Regions from separate parts of the Planktothrix mougeotii LEGE 06226 genome, predicted to be linked through region 1. Evidence: riboswitches for the same ligand, from Rfam matches in the RefSeq annotation. Region 1 holds a riboswitch; each other region holds the start of a gene.
What was found. A riboswitch is a leader RNA that binds a small molecule or an ion and turns the genes downstream of it on or off. The one in region 1 is predicted to bind cobalamin.
Positions count from the first base shown of each region.

Region 2: another riboswitch for cobalamin. It lies ahead of cobG (precorrin-3B synthase); the one in region 1 lies ahead of IQ236_RS26060 (sirohydrochlorin chelatase).
Region 3: another riboswitch for cobalamin. It lies ahead of cobW (cobalamin biosynthesis protein CobW); the one in region 1 lies ahead of IQ236_RS26060 (sirohydrochlorin chelatase).
Region 4: another riboswitch for cobalamin. It lies ahead of IQ236_RS07345 (energy-coupling factor ABC transporter permease); the one in region 1 lies ahead of IQ236_RS26060 (sirohydrochlorin chelatase).

Region 1 covers NZ_JADEWU010000115.1:3,151-8,145, reverse strand. Annotated here, with positions in the region: gene chlG (chlorophyll synthase ChlG) at 1-605, shown strand, start outside; gene IQ236_RS26070 (transglycosylase domain-containing protein) at 760-3,195, shown strand; gene IQ236_RS26065 (hypothetical protein) at 3,274-3,486, shown strand; adenosylcobalamin-variant (AdoCbl-variant) riboswitch at 3,704-3,794, shown strand; gene IQ236_RS26060 (sirohydrochlorin chelatase) at 3,842-4,846, shown strand.
Region 2 covers NZ_JADEWU010000011.1:45,162-50,156, forward strand. Annotated here, with positions in the region: gene IQ236_RS07365 (Uma2 family endonuclease) at 1-709, opposite strand, end outside; gene cobI (precorrin-2 C(20)-methyltransferase) at 766-1,470, opposite strand; gene IQ236_RS07375 (precorrin-8X methylmutase) at 1,467-2,102, opposite strand; gene cobG (precorrin-3B synthase) at 2,099-3,499, opposite strand; cobalamin riboswitch at 3,556-3,728, opposite strand; gene cbiE (precorrin-6y C5,15-methyltransferase (decarboxylating) subunit CbiE) at 3,730-4,953, shown strand.
Region 3 covers NZ_JADEWU010000011.1:8,087-13,081, reverse strand. Annotated here, with positions in the region: gene IQ236_RS07190 (hypothetical protein) at 1-697, shown strand, start outside; gene cynS (cyanase) at 805-1,248, shown strand; cobalamin riboswitch at 1,326-1,467, shown strand; gene IQ236_RS07180 (hypothetical protein) at 1,425-1,691, shown strand; gene cobW (cobalamin biosynthesis protein CobW) at 1,780-2,817, shown strand; gene dnaK (molecular chaperone DnaK) at 2,987-4,995, shown strand, end outside.
Region 4 covers NZ_JADEWU010000011.1:38,260-43,254, reverse strand. Annotated here, with positions in the region: gene IQ236_RS07355 (Rpn family recombination-promoting nuclease/putative transposase) at 1-472, opposite strand, end outside; gene cbiD (cobalt-precorrin-5B (C(1))-methyltransferase CbiD) at 522-1,595, opposite strand; cobalamin riboswitch at 1,719-1,863, shown strand; gene IQ236_RS07345 (energy-coupling factor ABC transporter permease) at 2,197-2,919, shown strand; gene IQ236_RS07340 (energy-coupling factor ABC transporter substrate-binding protein) at 2,923-3,237, shown strand; gene cbiQ (cobalt ECF transporter T component CbiQ) at 3,284-4,099, shown strand; gene IQ236_RS07330 (energy-coupling factor ABC transporter ATP-binding protein) at 4,096-4,956, shown strand.

The sequences.
Region 1 (4,995 bases):
TATTAGGGTTAGGAATAGGCATTTCCTACCTGTTAGATACTTGGGCGGGACATGAATTCCCCATCGTTACTGTTTTATGTCTTGGGGGAGCCTTTGTGTCCTATATTTACTCCGCACCCCCTCTGAAGCTGAAAAAAAATGGCTGGTTAGGAAATTATGCCCTAGGAGCGAGTTATATTGCCTTACCTTGGTGGGCGGGTCATGCCTTATTTGGAGAACTGACCCCAACGATTATGATTTTAACTTTGTTTTATAGTTTAGCTGGGCTAGGAATTGCCATTGTTAATGACTTTAAGAGTGTCGAAGGCGATCGCCAATTGGGGTTACAATCCCTTCCAGTGATGTTTGGGATTACAACCGCCGCCTGGATTTGTGTTTTGATGATTGATATCTTCCAAGCGGGGATGGCCGTTTATTTGGTCAGTATCAAGCAAAATCTCTATGCTACCGTTCTCTTGCTGCTGGTCATTCCTCAAATTACCTTCCAAGATATGTATTTTCTACGCAATCCTGTAGAAAATGATGTTAAATATCAAGCAAGTGCCCAACCGTTCCTGGTATTAGGAATGTTAGTTGTGGGTTTAGCGCTGGGTCATGCGGTTTAGGGAGTTTCCCACTTCCAGCAAAACCGCAGTTTCCCAACCCTCCTGAAAACTGGGATCAAGAAAAAAACCTTGATTTTCAGTGAGATCAGGCTTCGACAGCCAACTGTAGAGGCAAGCAAAACTTGCCTTCTGCACTGTTAAAATTCACTGTCGAATGATTACCAAAACCACCGATTTGTCCGAACCAATGGAAGAATCTCAATTACCATCCCGACCTAAGACGGACTCAACTCCATCCGAAACCGAATGGGAGACTAACCCCAGTAACGTTTCAACCCAACCCGTTTTGATATCATCCCCGATGACAACAGAACCTGAAATTGATGAAACTACCCCTGAATCGGTTTCAGAGTCTAATTCCCCGGAGGTCGCTTGGCATCATCGCGCCTTGAAGCGGTTAAATTCAGAATGGGTGAAACTGCGTCACAAGCTAACATCCCCCAACGCTGAAGGGAAACTGTGGTATCGTCGTCCGAGTGTCTGGATTGGAGTGGGCGTCATTAGTGTTGGCGGTGGTGCGTTGGGTTATGGAGCTTGGCAATGGTATCAAATTGATCAAAGCTTACCCCCAGTTTCGGTAAATACAATGGCATCCTTTAGCCGGGATGGCACCATTACCATTAAAGCCGCCAATAGTGATATTTTAATGCAAACCGGGCCAGCAACACGGGAAAAACTGCGACTCAAACAAATTCCCGAAAAACTGGTACAAGCTTTTATTTCTACGGAAGATGTTCGTTTTTATGACCATGATGGGGTGGACTATCAAGGAATTGTTCGCGCCATTGGATCTAATGTCTTAGCGGGGGGAGTGGTTGAAGGCGGAAGTACCATCACCCAACAGTTAGCCAGAATTGTATATTTGAATCAAGAACATAGCCTCACCCGTAAACTGAAAGAGGCAATGGTGTCTTGGAAAATTGAAGATCAAATGAGTAAGGAAGATATCCTAGAACGCTATCTCAATTTAGTGTATTTGGGTTCAGGTGCTTATGGGGTGGCGGACGCGGCTTATGTTTATTTTAGTAAATCCGTGAATGAATTAACGTTGTCGGAAATGGCAATGTTAGCGGGTTTACCTCCCGCACCGAGTCAATATTCTCCCTTAGAAAATCCAGAGGCGGCGACGAAACGACGCAATATTGTTCTCCAACGAATGCAGGATGCTAAGGTGATCACGGCCACTGAAGCGCAAGCCGCGATGCAAGAAGCGCTGAATCTTAAACCTAGTCAACCTAAACGGTTATTAGTTAAAGCGCCTTATTTTTCGAGTTATGTTCTGAAAGAACTCCCCCAACATATATCAAAAGACGCGATGGCAGCAGGGGGATTAACGGTTGAAACCAGTTTAGATTTAAAATGGCAAGAAGCCGCAGAAAAAACCGTTAAAGATGCGGTAGAACTTGATGGTGCTGGAGCTAATTTTGGTCAAGCTGCGTTAGTTTCTATTGAACCCAAAACCGGAGAAGTTAAGGCAATGGTGGGGGGATATCAATATAAAGAAAGTGAATTTAATCGGGTTACTCAAGCGCAGCGACAACCGGGATCAACCTTTAAAGGATTAGTTTATGCCGCAGCAATTGGGGCGGGTTTTTCCCCTTATGATAGTTATTTGGATGAACCTTATAAAGTTGATGGTTATCGTCCTCGAAATTATGGCAATAAACATTATGGCTGGATGTCGATGTCTGATGCCTTAAGCCGTTCGATTAATGTAATTGCGGTTAAAGTATTAGTGGATGTGGGGTTTGAACCTGCCATAAAATTGGCAAAAGATATGGGCATTAAATCTCCTTTAAAACCGACTTATGCCATGGCTTTAGGTGCTTATGAAGTCAATTTATTAGAATTAACCAATGCTTATGGAACTTTAGCTGATGAAGGCAATTATATTCCGGCTCATGGGATTCGGCGAGTTTTAGATCAACAGGGAAATATCATTTATCAAGCTAAATTTAAACCTAAACAAGTTTTAGATAAAAATAGTGCTGCGATTACAACTTGGATGTTAGAAGGAGTTGTTAATGGGGGAACTGGAAGCGCGGCAGCCTTACCTAACCGAGATGTTGCAGGTAAAACGGGAACCTCTGAAGAAGCGAGAGATTTATGGTTTATTGGCTATATTCCTCAAGCTGTAACCGGAATTTGGTTAGGAAATGATAATAATGATCCAACCTGGGGTGCTAGTAGTAGCGCGGCTTATAGTTGGGGGGAATTTATGGGAAAAGTTGTTGAGGGAATGCCTGTTGAAAAGTTCCCAGAACTGCCTGAATTAGAAGGACGAAAAGGCAGTATTAAAGCGAAACCTCATGAACCCAATAGCATAGAAACGGGAACTAAAGTTGCTATTGAAGATGGTGATCCGGCTCAAGCTGGAAGTGGGGATGGGAGTTATGCTAGTAATTCAGAGAATTACGATAGTGGTTATTCAGAAAGTGGTTCCTATAGTGATAGCAACGGCTATTCCTCTGATGGATATTATGATAACTCCTCTTCTGGGGGCTATTCTTCTGAGGGTTATTCTTCCGATGGTTATTCTTCCGATGGTTATTATGATGGAGGATATTCGGAAGGTTCCAACAATTACTAAACAGCTAAATTTGATTAAACGCGCTAAAATTCAGTTATGTTTGATTGCGATCGCCGGGTTTAAGGAGACTGTTCGATTATGGATGAACTCAAACCAATTTTACAAGAATTAACTCATGAACCCATTGCATTTTTAGGGGGGTTTTTCTCAGGTTTATTAAAATTAAACCTGAATGATGATCCCGTTAAAACTTGGCTAGAGAAACAAGGAGGAACTTCTGTATCTAGCCCCTCTGATTCTAAAAATAATAACGGAAATTCTGGCGGCCCTCAATCGATCACGATTGATTAATCAGTTATCAGTTATCAGTGTAGAGACGCGCCATGGCGCGTCTCTACCAGTTATCAGTTATCAGTTATCAAGATGCAATGAGTTTTCTGGCAAGGGTTAATAGCCAGGAATATTAGCGTGCGAAGCGCATTTTTCGCCTGCACAAAAAAACCATCAACCTTTATCGCATCTTTTTGCTTTTTGGGGTAAAATAGAATAAATACTTAATCATTCACGGTAATCGGGTAGGGAAACTTCGGTGAAAGTCCGAGGCTGTGCGGCAACTGTGAGTTAGGTTATTTCTAACAAGCCAGAATGCCTACCGATCACTTGGCTCTATACCTGCCTCACACGGGGAAGGAGATTTAAACTTAACATGACTTATAACACAGAACTTTCCATTAAACCCTCAAACTCGACATTTCCAGCCTTACCTCTACAGCGTCCGTTATTACTCATTGGTCATGGAACCCGTGATACAGATGGACGGGAAACCTTTTTAGAATTTGCTCAAGCCTATCAACAATTAGATCACTCTCGCCCGGTGGTTCCTTGTTTTTTAGAATTAACAGGGCCTACCATTCAAGAAGGAATTGATCGCTGTATTGAACAAGGTTATACGGAATTATCCGCCTTACCTTTATTATTATTTGCAGCGCGACACAATAAATTTGATATTACCAATGAGTTAGATCGAGCCAAACAACGACATCCGCAATTAACCTTTCATTATGGCCGACATTTTGGCATTAGTCCCAATATTTTAGAATTATTGCGATCGCGTTTACATCAATTAGAACAGCCGGAATTAAACCCTTTAAACATTCCTAATTCCGAAACTGTATTATTATTTGTCGGACGAGGAGCAAGTGATCCTGATGCGAATGGAGATGTTTATAAACTGGCTCGAATTCTTTGGGAAGGAAGCGGATATTTAACCGTTGAAACCTGTTTTATTGGCATTACTCATCCCCGTTTAGAAGAAGGATTTCGTCGTGCTCGACTCTATCAACCCAAACGAATTATTGTCTTACCTTACTTCTTATTTACTGGGGTTTTAGTTAAAAAAATCTTTGATATAACAGCCCAACAACAGGAACAATATCCTGAAATTCAAATGACTTGTTTACCCGAAATGGGCATTCAACAGGAACTTTTACACCTCTTACGAGAACGGGAAATAGAAACCCAACTCGGAGAAGTTCAAATGAACTGTGAAATGTGCAAATTCCGGTTAGCTGCAATTTCAGGAAATCATCATCATCATGATCACAGTCATGATCATCATCACCACCATCATCATCATGATCATGACCATCCCCCAGTTGATCCCTATGCCAAATTAGAAGATTATCATCAACGTATTTGGAATACACCTTAATTGATTCTGTAGAAACCCAAACTTGGATTGAATTTGCTATCTTAGATGTAATTACATCAATACTGAAACAGATCAAGAACTTTATAGAAGTTATAATCAAGTCTTAGGGGGTGTTGTTAATAGGATTAACCGCCCCTCTTTTATCCCCG
Region 2 (4,995 bases), on a different contig from region 1:
GTGGTGCGATTAACTTATCGACAAATTCTTGATGCTCCGCCGAATTAATACCAGCTTGTAAGGTACTTAACACTTGTGGCATATTTCCGTTTAGCATGAATTCAACATTTAACCACAAACCCGGAAACACCAGAGAGCAAATCACCCCTTCTGGGTTGGGTTGCAAAGAAATATAATCACCATCTTGCAAACTAAACCAATCAATTTTTTGGTCAAATATCTGCCAAACAAGATATTCTTGAATACCACTGCGCCGATAAGCACGTTTTTTATCGCCTAAATCTATGGCAGCACTACTAGCGGCAATTTCTATTACCAATTCCGGCGATCCTTCTAGGTATCCATCTGCACTCAGAGTTGATTTTCCGCCGCTTTCTTGGCTAATTAATAACACTCCATCCGGCTGCGGTTCGTTGTCGATATCCAAGCGAACTGTTGGCTCAATACCCATTTGCACTTGGGGTGTAGCAGCTTGATAAACTCCCAACCAAGTGATTAAACGTCCGTGGGGCTCGGCATGAAATTTAAACCGCAATGGGGATGCCATGTACACAACTCCTTCGATAAGTTCAGCTTTTTTTAATCCCGGCATAGCCTGATAACGGCGCTCGAATTCAGGGCGAATTAAGCGATCGCCATTTTCTAAAGGAGGCAAATGTTGCGCGAGTGCAGCTTGAGAATTCAAGGATTTAGCCAGTGAAGAAGTCATGTTAGCAGCCTCTATGAATGATCGCAAAATTCCATTAAATTCCATTATAGATTGCTTCATTTGGGTTTAGTTTTACTAGGAATTAGAATTAATGACCAGTAGGTAACAGCAATTGGATCGATTTCGGTAATCGGAATAATTTGCTGATTGGGTAAGGTTGCTCGTTCGATGTAGAGGGCGCGTTCTAATAATCCTAATTCATTAAGAATATCACGAACTTTAGCGAAATGTCTGCCTAATTTAATAATTGCTGCTGCATCGATAAATGATAGGCGATCGCGCAATATTTCCGCCTCCAAAGTAGCAGGCATGATGCTGAATACATCATTCCGATAAGTGATAGGTACGCCCAACATTGCCGCACTTGCCATCACTGAAGAAATTCCCGGTACGACTTCAATTGAAAACCGCTCAGATAAGCGATTAAAGATGTACATAAATGTGCCATACAACATCGGATCGCCTACACATAGCACCGCCACATCTCGACCTAAGTTTAAATGTTCGGCAATGTTTTCGGCAGCAATATCATAATGGGGTTGAGAACTTCGCTCGACACTAAACGGTAATGGCATCGGAATTTCTATCTGATCCCGACGGATAAAATCCTCCACAATTGAGCGTGCTAAAACTTTACCACTTTCTAAAGTAGGATAAGCAATGACCGGAACAGTTGTTAATATTCGGTGTGCTTTTAGCGTCAACAATTCGGGATCGCCAGGGCCAATTCCTAATCCATAAAGTTTCCCTAATTTAGTCATAATTCGTTCTCTTTTGCTAAGGCATTTACTGCTGCTGCCGCGATCGCACTTCCTCCCCTACGTCCGTGCAGGGTAATAAAAGGCACACCGCGACTATTTGCTGCTAATTCCATTTTCGATTCTGCCGCTCCCACAAATCCAACCGGAAAACCTAAAATTAAAGCAGGTTTTGCGACACTTTCATCCAGCAATTCTAGTAAGCGAAAAAGTGCAGTTGGTGCATTACCAATTGCTACCACCGATCCGGCTAAATTCGATCGCCAAAACTCTAAAGCGGCAGCCGATCGAGTATTATTAATTTGCCGTGCTAACTCGCTCACGTCTGGATGATTAAGCGTACAAATAATCTGATTATTTTGAGGTAAACGCGCTTTGGTAATTCCATTCGCTACCATTTGAGAATCACAGAGAATTGATGCACCTTGAGCAAGGGCATTTCGTCCGATTTTCACCGCATCCGATGACGCTTCTAAATCTTGTGTTATATCTGTCATCCCACAGGAATGAATTAGACGAACCGCAACATGAGCTAAATCATCAGGTAGATTTTCTAAGTTAGTTTCAGCGCGAATAATGGCAAAAGATTTTCGGTAAATTTCATCACCATTCCGAATGTATTCAATCTTATTCATTGTTGTGAACTCTGCGATTTTTGGGAGATTAAAAATTGTTCTATTTTTGGGAAAACACTAGCAACTTCTCCCTCAAATATGGGAATTTTTAACGATTTTTTATCATCGCCAATATAGACTTTATAGCCTTCTATTATTTCGCCATTTTGCTCAATTGTAGTTCCCAAAAGCGTAATTTCTGCTGGACTGGGTTGAGCGCAGGATTTAGCACAACCTGTCAAATGAATATTAACAGGAGAATTGCAGGTTAAGCGTTCGTTCAAATAATCTGCTAGCATGGTCGCATGAATTTGAGTTGCAGTTGCCGCCGCCGCACAACCTGGTTTTCCGCCACAAGCAACGATCGCAGCATCCCATCCCATAGAAGCAGATAATCCTAATGATGTCAGTTTTGGCAACAATTCTGACACTTTTTGATTCGGAATATCGGGTAATATAATAGTCTGCCAAGGAGTTAATCGTAACTGACTACTCCCAAAAGTTTCCGACAATTCTACTAATCCTATTAGTTGAGTAGCCGTCAATTGTCCTAATCTTAATGATAAGCCAATATAAGATAATCCGGCTTGCTTTTGATTGTGAATTCCTAAATGAAAAGTGGAACAGGCATCTTGCCTGTATATTATTCCAGTAACATTCCGCTCTAAAGGATGATTTAATTGACAGTTAACTTGTTCGAGATATTTTTCCACTCCCCAATCTTTTAGCAAGTGTTTCATCCGAGGTTTTTTCCCCTTTATGGATGGGGTTTGTTTAACATAATCGAGATAAACTGTTACTAATGCTGTCACCACAGATAGACAGTTTTCTGGTTCAATTAATATATCGGTATAACATAATTGTTTATCACCTCCCAGTGCTAATTGAAAAGCAACACCCCCATTATTAAGGGCAATTGCTGATAGCTGAATCTCGTTATATCGGTGTTCCCAGGCTAGAGTTGAACGAGTGCCAATTCCGACTGTACCACCGCCATCAATACCGATGCTAAATTTAGGACTCAGTTCGGCAATTGATGGATAATTTTGGATAAAACTATCTAATTTTTGGACGAATTGACGAGTATCAATTAATTCTTGGCAGTCAATTCCAGCAGTGGGACTGCACATAATGTTACGCAAGTGATCGATAGTGGGATTATGGGCAGCTAACCCTAATTTTTGTAAGGTTTGAAAGTCTTCTAAAGTGGGGGATTTTTGCACGCCGCGAATTTGCAGATTTGCCCGATTGGTAACTTGTATTGTACTCTGCCATTGTTCGAGCAAAGTAGCGATCGCCTTTCCCTGTTGAGAATTTAGCCATCCACCCGGAGTGCGGATGCGAATTAAAAACCCATCTTGGGCAGGAGTTCCATAAAACAAACCCGGACAAACATTTGCTTCAACTAACCAATTCACAGTTGTTTTTTCTCCATGCGACGCAGAGAAGTAGTTAGAAAATTAGGTTTCTATCTACTGTTAAAAAGCTTGTAATTGGTGTTCTGACTCGCAAGGAAAAAGGTAAAATATACTGTTGAGTATTCTCTTTTTACTTTTGACTTGATTACAGTTGCGGCACAGTACCGGAATCGCACCGGACTTTCCCAAAGACAAGCTCGAAGATTATACCACAGTTCATTTTTTTAGACATGGCGGATCGGAATTGCAAGGCGAAATGGTTATCGATCGTCGGAATTGGCGAAGATGGGTTAGAGGGGTTAAGTTCGGCGGGGCGAAGTCTCCTATCTCTGGCATCAGTTATTGTCGGCGGTGAACGTCATCTGGCGATGTTACCCCCAGAAGATCGACGGGAAAAACTTCTCTGGACTTCTCCCTTACAAGACTCCGTTAATGAGATTATCCGCCGTCGCGGTCAATCTGTCTGCATTTTGGCGAGTGGCGATCCGATGTGCTACGGAATTGGCGTTACCCTCACCCAACCCATTCCCGTTAGCGAAATCACGATTATTCCCTCTCCTTCTACCTTCAGTCTCGCCTGTAGTCGTTTGGGTTGGTCGCTAAGTGAGGTAGAAACTTTGAGTTTGTGCGGTCGCCCTCCGGCTTTGTTGAATGCGGTGCTTTATCCGGGTGCTAAACTGTTAGTGCTGAGTGCCGATGCCCAGACTCCGGCGATCGCATCCCAAATTCTCACCGAGAAAGGTTTTGGCGAAAGTCCCATCATCGTTTTAGAACATCTAGGGGGAACGCGAGAACGCCAAATTGAAGGCATCGCCAACCGTTGGGAATTTACAGATATCGCCGATTTGAACGTCATCGCCATTACCTGCATCTCCTCCAAACCTCTCACCCTCGCGCCTCGCCTCCCCGGACTTCCCGATATTGCCTACCATCACGACGGACAGTTGACAAAAAGAGAAGTTCGTGCTATAACTCTAACTGCATTGGTTCCCTTACCCGGACAATTGCTGTGGGATGTAGGGGCGGGTTGTGGTTCAATTGGGATTGAGTGGATGCGGAGCGATCGCCGTTGTCAGAGTATTGCGATCGAACATCATCCCACCAGATTACAATATATTGCCGATAATGCGATCGCCTTGGGAACTCCCCATCTGAAAATTGTAGCCGGAACAGCCCCGATCGCCCTCCAAGATTTACCTCAACCCGACGCTATTTTTATCGGTGGTGGAATTACAGAACCAGAATTATTTGAAACCTGTTGGTCAGCACTGCGCCCAGGCGGTCGTCTTGTTAGCAATACTGTGACAATCGAAAGCGAATTAATCCTACTTCAATGGCATAGTAAACTAGGGGGAGAACTAACTCGGATTGGCATTCAAAAAGCCGAACCGATCGGCAAATTTTTAGGTTGGAAAGCAATGGCACCTGTAACGCAGTGGGTTGTAGTGAAATAGTCAGATTATCAAATTATTGATTGGATAATTACCTTAAAAATC
Region 3 (4,995 bases), on a different contig from region 1:
CGTTGCCCCCTTAACCTTAGCAGTTTCATTAAATGTTGCCAACCGCTATCGTTTAGAACAACAAACCTATCAAAGTCAAATTGAAATTGTTCAGGTTCAAAATTCCGTTGAAAAGTTAGAAAAAAATACGGTTAAAGTGGTCATGGGGTTGAGACAACAACTCCTGAATGAAATTGAATCCCTCCAGCAAAAATTAGAAGAATATCCAAACACAGAAGCTTTAGAATCAGTTTATCGGGCTAAACAAGTTGTCGCTTTAGGACAGTCAGTAACATCCATGCAGGAACATATTGCTGGAGCTTTAGAAGAAGTTCGGGAGCAGTTTCGTCAAGAATTACAGACTTTTTCCTCAACAGAATTTGTCCATTTAGAATCGTTACAAGAAAATTTGAAACAATTACAGGATATTACCTACGAATTAAGAAATAATGCTGTAACTCAACAGGATTTTCAAGGACGATTTGTAGAAATTCAAGATGTCATTCATCAATTACAACAAGAAAAATCTGTACAACCTTCTTCCTCGGTCGATTTATCCCAAATTCAAACGAGATTGGATGCACTAACCCAAGAACATAAAGAGGTGATTAAACCCCATCTAAGACGTTTATTGTCCGTTGTTAAACAATTACAAACCACTCAGACTCGACCCTTACCCGTTCCTCCTAAACCCCTGCCCAAACATCCCCCCCAATAAGGATAACCTACCTTTTCTAAAAATTAAAAACTTTTGTTAATATTGACCTAAACTATTTTATAATCTGAAATGATTCTACACGCTATAAATTCTACGAGGAAGATGACATGGCTGTTTCAGAAATCACTGAAAAATTGTTAGCTGCAAAAAAACATAAAGGAGTCACCTTTTCCGATTTAGAACAAATCTTGGGACGGGATGAAGTTTGGATTGCTGCTGTTATCTATCGACAAGCTAGTGCTTCTTATGAAGAAGCCAAAAAACTGATTGAAGCATTAGGTTTAAGTTCAGAATATATTGAAGCCTTGACCGATTATCCGGTAAAAGGATCACTGGAGCCTGTGATTCCAACTGATCCCTTAATTTATCGTTTTTATGAAATTATGCAAGTCTATGGAATGCCCCTCAAAAGTGTTATTCATGAAAAATTTGGAGATGGTATTATGAGCGCTATTGATTTTACCTTAGATGTGGATAAAATTGAAGATCCAAATGGTGATCGGGTTAAAGTCACGATGAATGGAAAATTCTTACCGTATAAAAAATGGTAATTTTTTAATGGATCTCTGAGATTTCTCCTAGTGGAATACTGGGAGAAATTTTTGACTAGAACGTAATTCTATGATACAGTCAAGGATCTGAGTCGGTTCTAGCGGGGAACAGTCGCTAGAAGTAAGGGGAAAGTTTGGCGCAAATCCAACACTGTCCCGCAACTGTGATGAGAGTTTTGATCTCTAAGTCAGAATACCCACCGAAATCAGATTATTCTTTCACACATCTGCGCGGTACAGATGATGTTTATTATGTTCAAATCATTTCAGCGTTTTTGTCAGGATTTACTTTAATTCAATTGGGAATAGCGGGAGCTACGATGAAACTCGCTCAATCCTTCCAACACACCTTAGAAAATAGCAAATTTTCCCTGATCAAATATTCAGGTTTTGCTGTAGTTGCTATTGGTGTAATTGCTTTATCGAGTGCGATTACAGGCTAATTTCCCTTAATTACATTTCAGTTTGACTGTTGTAGAGATGTTAAATATAACGTCTCTACTTTTTACCTTTAATCTTTAACTTAATTCTATGTCTGCAAAAATTCCTGTTACAGTGATTACTGGATTTTTAGGAAGTGGAAAAACCACCACCATTCGTCATTTATTACAAAATAATCATGGTCGGCGAATAGCGGTTTTAGTCAATGAATTTGGAGAAGTCGGTATTGATGGAGAATTGATCCGATCTTGTCAAGTTTGTGACGATGAAACTCCAGAAGTCAACTTAGTAGAACTCACCAATGGTTGTTTATGTTGTACGGTGCAGGAAGAATTTTTTCCGGCTATGCAAGAGCTTCTAAAACGAAGAGATAAAATTGATCATATTGTGATTGAAACCTCTGGGTTAGCATTACCAAAACCCCTAGTTCAAGCCTTCCGATGGCCGGAAATTCGCACGGGTGCAACGGTTGATGGTGTTATAACCGTAGTAGACTGTGAAGCCGTTGCTAAGGGGACGTTAGTAGGGGATATTGAGGCTGTAGAAGCTCAACGTCAAGCTGATCCTAATTTAGATCATGAAACCCCCATTGAAGAATTATTTGAAGATCAACTCGCCTGTGCAGATTTAATTTTATTAACAAAAACCGATCATGTTAATCCCGAAACTCAACAGAAAGTTGAAACTTGGTTAAAACAAGAATTACGAGAAGGCGTTAAAATTGTTCATTGTCAACAAGGAAATATTCATTCTGATGTGATTTTAGGGTTTAATTCAGCCGTTGAGGATAATTTAGAAGCCCGTCCCAGCCATCATGACACTGAAGAAGAACACGAACATGATGATAATATTAATTCTGTTCCCGTGATTTTAACCCAAGACTTTGAACCCCAAGACTTAATTGAACGGTTAAAAACAATGGTTAAACAACAGGAAATTTACCGCATTAAAGGGTTTGTTTCTGTTCCCAATAAACCGATGCGATTAGTTTTACAGGGAGTTGGCGATCGCATAGAAACCTTTTATGATCGTCTCTGGAAACCAACAGAATCTCGTCAAACCCAATTAGTATTTATTGGTGAAAATTTACAAGCTTCTGAAATTAAAAACGCCGTTTTAGGGAATTAAAACCTGTTTTTAAGTTGGATAGGGGCGGGATACAAACTGGGTTTTGGTTATCTTCTGCACAGTCCTATATTATAGGTTAGAAAACCAGTAGACGTTACACGGCGTTACAACACGATAGAATATAAGGTGATCTAGCCAGAAACCATATTGACAAGGAGATAACCAACGCATGGGCAAAGTAGTCGGCATTGACTTGGGGACAACAAACTCTGTGGTTGCGGTCATGGAGGGCGGAAAACCCGTTGTGATTGCTAACTCTGAAGGGATGCGAACCACCCCCTCCGTCGTTGGCTTTACCAAGGAAGGAGAACGCATCGTGGGACAGATGGCTAGACGACAGGCGGTTTTGAACCCCCAAAACACCTTTTATGGGGTCAAACGGCTGATGGGTTGTCGCTATTCTGACCTGTCTCCCGCCTCAAAACGGGTTCCCTACACGATGCGACGGGATGAAACTGATAATATTAGAATCAAATGTCCCAGAGTTAATAAAGATTTTGCGCCGGAAGAAATTTCGGCAATGATATTAAAAAAATTAGTTGAAGAAGCTACTCGGTATTTAGGAGAAGAAATTACCGGGGCTGTGATTACAGTTCCAGCCTATTTTAATGATTCTCAAAGACAAGCCACCAGAGACGCCGGACGCATTGCAGGATTAGAGGTTAAACGTATTTTAAATGAACCGACTGCGGCTTCTTTAGCGTATGGTTTAGAACGCAGAGATTATGGCACAATTTTAGTTTTTGATTTAGGCGGTGGAACCTTTGATGTCTCAATTTTAGAGGTGGGAGAAGGAGTATTTGAAGTTAAGTCTACCAGTGGAGATACCCAACTGGGAGGAACGGATTTTGATCAGAAAATTGTGGATTGGTTGGCGGAACAATTTCTATCAGAAGAAGGGGTGGATTTAAGACGCGATCGCCAATCATTACAACGCTTAACAGAAGCCGCTGAAAAAGCAAAAATAGAGCTTTCTGGGGTGGGGGTTACGGATATTAATTTACCCTTTATTGCCGCAACAGAAGACGGCCCGAAACACTTAGAAACCCGCTTAACCAGAGGGGAATTTGAGGGGTTATGTGGAGATTTAATTCAACGGTTACGTCGTCCCGTTAAACAAGCCTTAGCCGATGCAGGATTAACTTCTAATGATATTGATGATGTGATTTTAGTCGGGGGTTCAACTCGAATGCCAATGGTGCAACAATTAGTTAGAACCTTAATTGATTTAGAACCAAATCAAGGGGTGAATCCTGATGAAGTGGTGGCGGTTGGTGCGGCAATTCAAGCGGGAATTTTAGCCGGAGATGTGCGAGATGTATTATTATTAGATGTGACTCCGTTATCGTTAGGATTAGAAACCATTGGGGGAGTGATGAAAAAATTAATTCCCCGAAATACTACCATCCCAGTCCGTCGTTCTGATATTTTTTCAACTTCAGAAAATAACCAAACTTTGGTAGAAGTTCATATCTTACAAGGAGAACGAGAATTAGCCGTTGATAATAAATCTTTGGGTCGGTTTAAGTTAACAGGAATTCCGCCAGCACCGCGAGGCGTTCCCCAAATTCAAGTGGCGCTTGATATTGATGCGAATGGTATTTTACAAGTTACGGCGTTAGATAAAACGACTGGACGGGAACAAAGTGTTGTGATTCAAGGTGCTTCTACTTTATCTCAAGATGAAGTTAATCGCATGATTCGAGATGCGGAAAAATATGCAGAAGTTGACCGTTTACAACGAGAACGAGTCGAAAAACGGAATCGAGCCCAAGCGTTAACCTATCAAGCCGAACGACAATTAAGAGAAGTTGCTTTAGATTATGGAATGCAATTTGCTCAACGTCAACGGTCAAGAATTGAAACGTTAATTCGGTCTTTAAGAGATAGTTTAGAACGAGATGATGACCGAGGAATTGATCAAATTAGTGTGGATTTACAGGATGCTTTATATGAGTTGAGTCGGGAAGTTTCGATTTTTGCAACGGAGGACGATGAGGATGATTTATTTGGTTCTATTCGTCGAACTTTTTCCGGTGAAAAACGTCGAGTTGATCCCTATGAACCTCCGACTCGCAGTTATTCTCGATATGAACCCCGCACCAGCAGTGGCGGTAGTTTAGGTGGAGGTGTATCACGTTCTCGTCGCTATTCTCAAAATGATAATTGGGATGATGA
Region 4 (4,995 bases), on a different contig from region 1:
TCTCTAAGAGTTCTTTCTTTTTGGCGACAACTAATTGAATGATTTGTACGCCTAAAGGAGTGGTTTCACTGACTTCTATTTCATTCAAATAGATGCGCTTAACTAGGGGAGAATCTAATAACGGTTGTACAGATTCTCTTTGTCTAGCTTTCGGTTCAATGCTACGACTCCTGAAAATAATCATAGCACGCCACCGTAAATCCGGCTCATTATCTCTGAGATAGGTAAAAATCTCGGAGAATAAACGCAGATAAATTTTCGGGTCTTTTTGAAATTGTACCTCGGTGAAATAAATTGGATTTTCGGAATTTTCGGGTAAAAATACTCCATCAATTCTAAAAGCAGTTTGTTTCAATTCAACTGAATCAAAACGGTAATCTTGTACCAGTTCTGGTGATTCTCCCCATAACTCAAAAAAGGTTTCGGGTAAGTCTTTGAAAATGCGATAAAAGATGTGATCTGTTTTCATCATATTCCACCCTCCTTTTAAACCGGGTTTCTAACTCTAGTCAAAGGGAAATTTATTTTGCCAATTTTAATTGCGCGATCGCAGTTTGGGCAATAATTTTCCCTTGGCGATCGAACAAAATCACACCGATTTTTAGAGAAACATTGCCATATTTCTGCACATACTTTTGTGCCTTTTCACTAATAGTTTCTGCTAAAATTTCAAAAACTGGCGCTGCTAATCCGATTTCAACTAATAGTTTATAAGCTTCATCAGCCGTTTTTGTATCTAATACGGCTTTTACTGTTTCCAGATTTCCACCCGCTTTCACCACCGCAGCACTAATAATTTCTAACTTCGCATCTGCGAGATGACTTGATGTATTGAAAATCCCGCCAGCTAGTTTAATTAACTTCCCTTGATAGCCCAATAATAACACCGAATTTGCACCCCGCAATCCCGCTTCTACTAACAAGGGGCCAACCCAGTTTCCCGTTTGCGCGATCGCATTTTCTGGAATACCCAAACTTTGAGCAATATGGATTCCATGACTGCCAATACAAAAAACTAAATCCTTTTTCTTTTCAACTATAACTTGCAAATTATGACTCAATTCTGACCGATGTTCCTCAGTCGAAAGAGGTTGGGAAATTCCACTTGTTCCTAACAGCGATAACCCTTGCAAAATACCAAACGCCTCATTCGATGTTCGTTGAGCTAACTGGCGACCTTCGGGTAAAATAATTGATACCGTAATCGTTTTATTTTCGGGAATCAAAGGTAACAGATTAGCCTCAAATAAGCGGCGGGCATATCTGTAAATTGCCGGTTCTCCCGATGCAGTTTTTCCTAATCCTTCTCCCCCTTCTAAAATCAGAGGTTCGGTTTGACGTTCTTGCCATTTCACATAAGCCCAAATTGGGGTATTGCGCGTTAAATCTAAATTATCTCCGGGGTCACTAAGAGTAATTGCTAAAGCACTATTGGCATCAATATTAGCAACTTGTTGTACCGGAATTGTGGCGCGATCCGGTAGCAAATTAAGAGATACTTCTGAGATCATCTCAAGGGGTTTTTGTAAGTGTAAAAATGCCGCTTTAGCAGAAGCAACGGCAAAAACCGGAAGGGTATAACCTGTGTTAGCCATTTGCAAAAAAGGATTAGGGAGTAAAAAAGAAGAAGAATTAAATTATACAGAGATGAGTGATGTTTTTGGCTTGAGAAGCAAGATTTTTTGCGCTTGAGACTTTTCAAAAGTCTCTCAGCGTGTTAGTATCTAAAAGCGATCGGTTCCAACGGGGAGCAGCCGTTGGAGGAAAGGGGGAAAGTTCGGTGCAAATCCGGCGCTGTCCCGCAACTGTGAAGAGATTTTGCTGTCTCTGAGTCAGGATGCCCGCCGATTAGTGTTTATTTATATCAACATCTGCGAGGTACAGATCGTGTCTAAAACAAGCTTTTTTCGATTCAAAATACATCATTGGTTGTCAAGCTATTGCCTTGATTCAGTTTTGATACTTTGGCTTAATTGCGATCGGGGATCGTTATATTAAATTCGGACTCTTGTTTGGTAGTTGCCGAAATTAACGCGCCCGTAAATAGTCTGGATAGATTTGAACCTTGTTTCATCACCTCAGATAACAAGATAACAGATCATGTTGCCTGTTCCACTGCCAAATGAAAGATGATTTAGATTTATTTGATTGACTGAACAAAAAATGAAACAGCTTAAATGGTTGCGCCTGATAATGATGGCAGGACTGAGTTTTTATCTAGTAATTGCTTCGCCTACTCCTGCGGTGGCAATGCACATTATGGAAGGATTTTTACCCGTACAGTGGGCAATATTCTGGTGGGTAGTATTTATTCCTTTCTTTGTTTGGGGTTTGCGATCGATTACGCGCATCACCCGTCAGCATCCCGAAACTAAGTTACTTCTAGCACTAGCAGGCGCTTTTACTTTCGTCCTATCTGCATTGAAAATTCCCTCTGTCACCGGGAGTTGTTCCCATCCTACGGGGACTGGATTGGGTGCGGTGCTATTTGGGCCAGCCGTAATGTCCGTTTTGGGCGCTTTGGTATTGTTATTTCAGGCGTTACTATTAGCTCATGGCGGCTTAACAACTTTGGGCGCAAACGCGGTTTCAATGGCAGTAGTTGGCCCATTTGTCGCCTACGGCATCTATCAACTGGTGATGAAAGCAAGCGGTAGACAAACTCTAGCTATTTTTCTGGCTGCTTCGGTAGCAGATTTGCTCACTTACGTGATGACTTCGGCGCAACTGGCGCTGGCATTTCCGGCAGAAGTAGGAGGAATAGGGGCAGCATTTGTTAAATTTGCGGGTATTTTTGCTCTGACTCAGGTGCCTTTAGCTCTTAGTGAAGGTTTGCTGACGGTGCTGGTTTGGAACTGGCTTGTTACCTATAATCACCAAGAGTTGCAAGCGTTAAATGTGATTAAAGAAGGAGTCTAAAAAATGCAAGTTTCTCGCAAAAGTTGGAATAATGGGTTACTGGTATTGGGCGTGATGGCTTTAGCGATCGCTCCCTTAATTCTAGTTCGCGGAGCCGAGTTTGGGGGAGCCGATGGTGTAGCAGAGGCGGCGATTCAAGAGGTAAATCCTAACTATAAACCTTGGGCAACTCCCATTTTTGAGCCTGCTAGTGGTGAAATTGAATCGCTTTTATTTGCTTTGCAAGCGGGACTGGGAGCAGGAGTAATTGGCTATGCGATCGGATTATATCGTGGTCGGCAAGAACAACAAGAACCCAAGGAAAATCAACCAAAATAAGCTAATTTTTCCTAACCTACAAACAAAAACCAATGACCAATAACCAATGCACCATCATCTCGATGCTTATGCCTATACCAATCACCTCAAGCAATTACCCCCTTTACAAAAGCTGCTATTTGCGTTAACTACTTTAGCGATCGCATTACTCGCTCATCCTCTCACCCAAGCGGCTATTTTTGTTTGGTTGAATCTGTGGACGATCGGCTATGCTCGCATTCCAATTAAAGTATATGGGCGGGTTTTGGCTGTTGTAAGTATCTTTCTGCTGACTAGCTTACCAGCTTTGTTAATAAATGCGATGCCGCAAGGCGGCGGCTACGCCATCGCTCTCGATGAAATTACAGCTATTGGGCATAATTCTTTAGGTGGATTGGTAATTGGTAATTGGTATTTGTTTGTGAGTTATTCTGGATTGATGCAAGCGATGGAAATTGTCATGCGATCGCTGGCTTGTTTTTCTTGTTTGCTGTTTATTTTATTCACGATTCCTTTTGCTGAGTTATTATCTATTTTGCGTCAATGTCGTTTTCCTCCCGTATTGCTCGATCTATTACTTTTAATGTATCGATTTGTCTTTTTATTTCTCGATGTAGCAACTCAACTTCATCTGGCACAACAGGCACGAGGCGGTTATCGTACTCGCCAACGCTGGATGCAAAGTGTAGCATTGTTGGCAGGACAGTTAGTAGTGCGATCGCTACAACGCTATCAACAATTTTCTCTGGGATTGACGGCCCGTGGTTTTAACGGTCAGTTTCAAGTTTATTCTACTCAATCTTATCACTATTCCCAACGCTATGCAATAGAATCTTTGCTAGGTTGTATTGGGTTAGTCATTTTCGAGTTAAAATTTCGGTGATTATCTTGGATAATACCCCATCTCTACTGCAATTTGAAAGTGTATTTTACACCTATCCAGGTGCAAATAAACCTGCTATTGAAAACTTAACTCTGTCTATTCCGGCGGGGAAAAGGACGGCTATTTTGGGGCATAATGGTTGTGGTAAATCGACGTTATTATTATTAGCAGATGGGTTATATAGATGTAGTGCGGGAGTGATTTCTTGGCAAGGTAAACCGATGCAATATCAGGCGCGATCGCTCAACGAATGGCGACAAAGAATTGGCTTGGCATTTCAAGATCCCGAACAACAATTAGTAGCGGCAACTGTAGCGGAAGATATTTCTTACGGACTTTGTAATTTGCCACTATCGCAGGCAGAAATAGCGGCAAGATTGCATCAAACTTTGATTGATTTTAACTTACAAGAGTTAGCCGATCGACCGTTGCATTATCTTAGTTTGGGACAAAAAAGAAGGGTCGCTTTAGCTGGGGTAATGGCATTACAACCGCAATTATTATTACTTGATGAACCGACAGCTTATTTAGATCGGTTGCAAACTCGCCATTTAATGCAGGAATTAGACCGAATTCATGGTAATGGAACTACAATTGTGATGGCAACTCACGATCTGGATCTAGCTTATGGTTGGGCAGATTGGGCGATCGTACTGCATGAAGGGCGTGCGCTGGTATCCGATCGGGCCGATCAAGTGTTTAGTAATGTTACGTTGTTGGAACAGTTAGAATTGGGAATGCCTACTTTATGGGAAATTTGGAATGCACTGCCGATCGCATTACGATCGAGCGAATCTCCCCCAAAAACGATTGCAGAATTGCGATCGCGTTTGATGCAATATCAACATTTTCGATAAAAGCGATCAGCAGGTAATTTTCTATCAAACAGTTTAGGA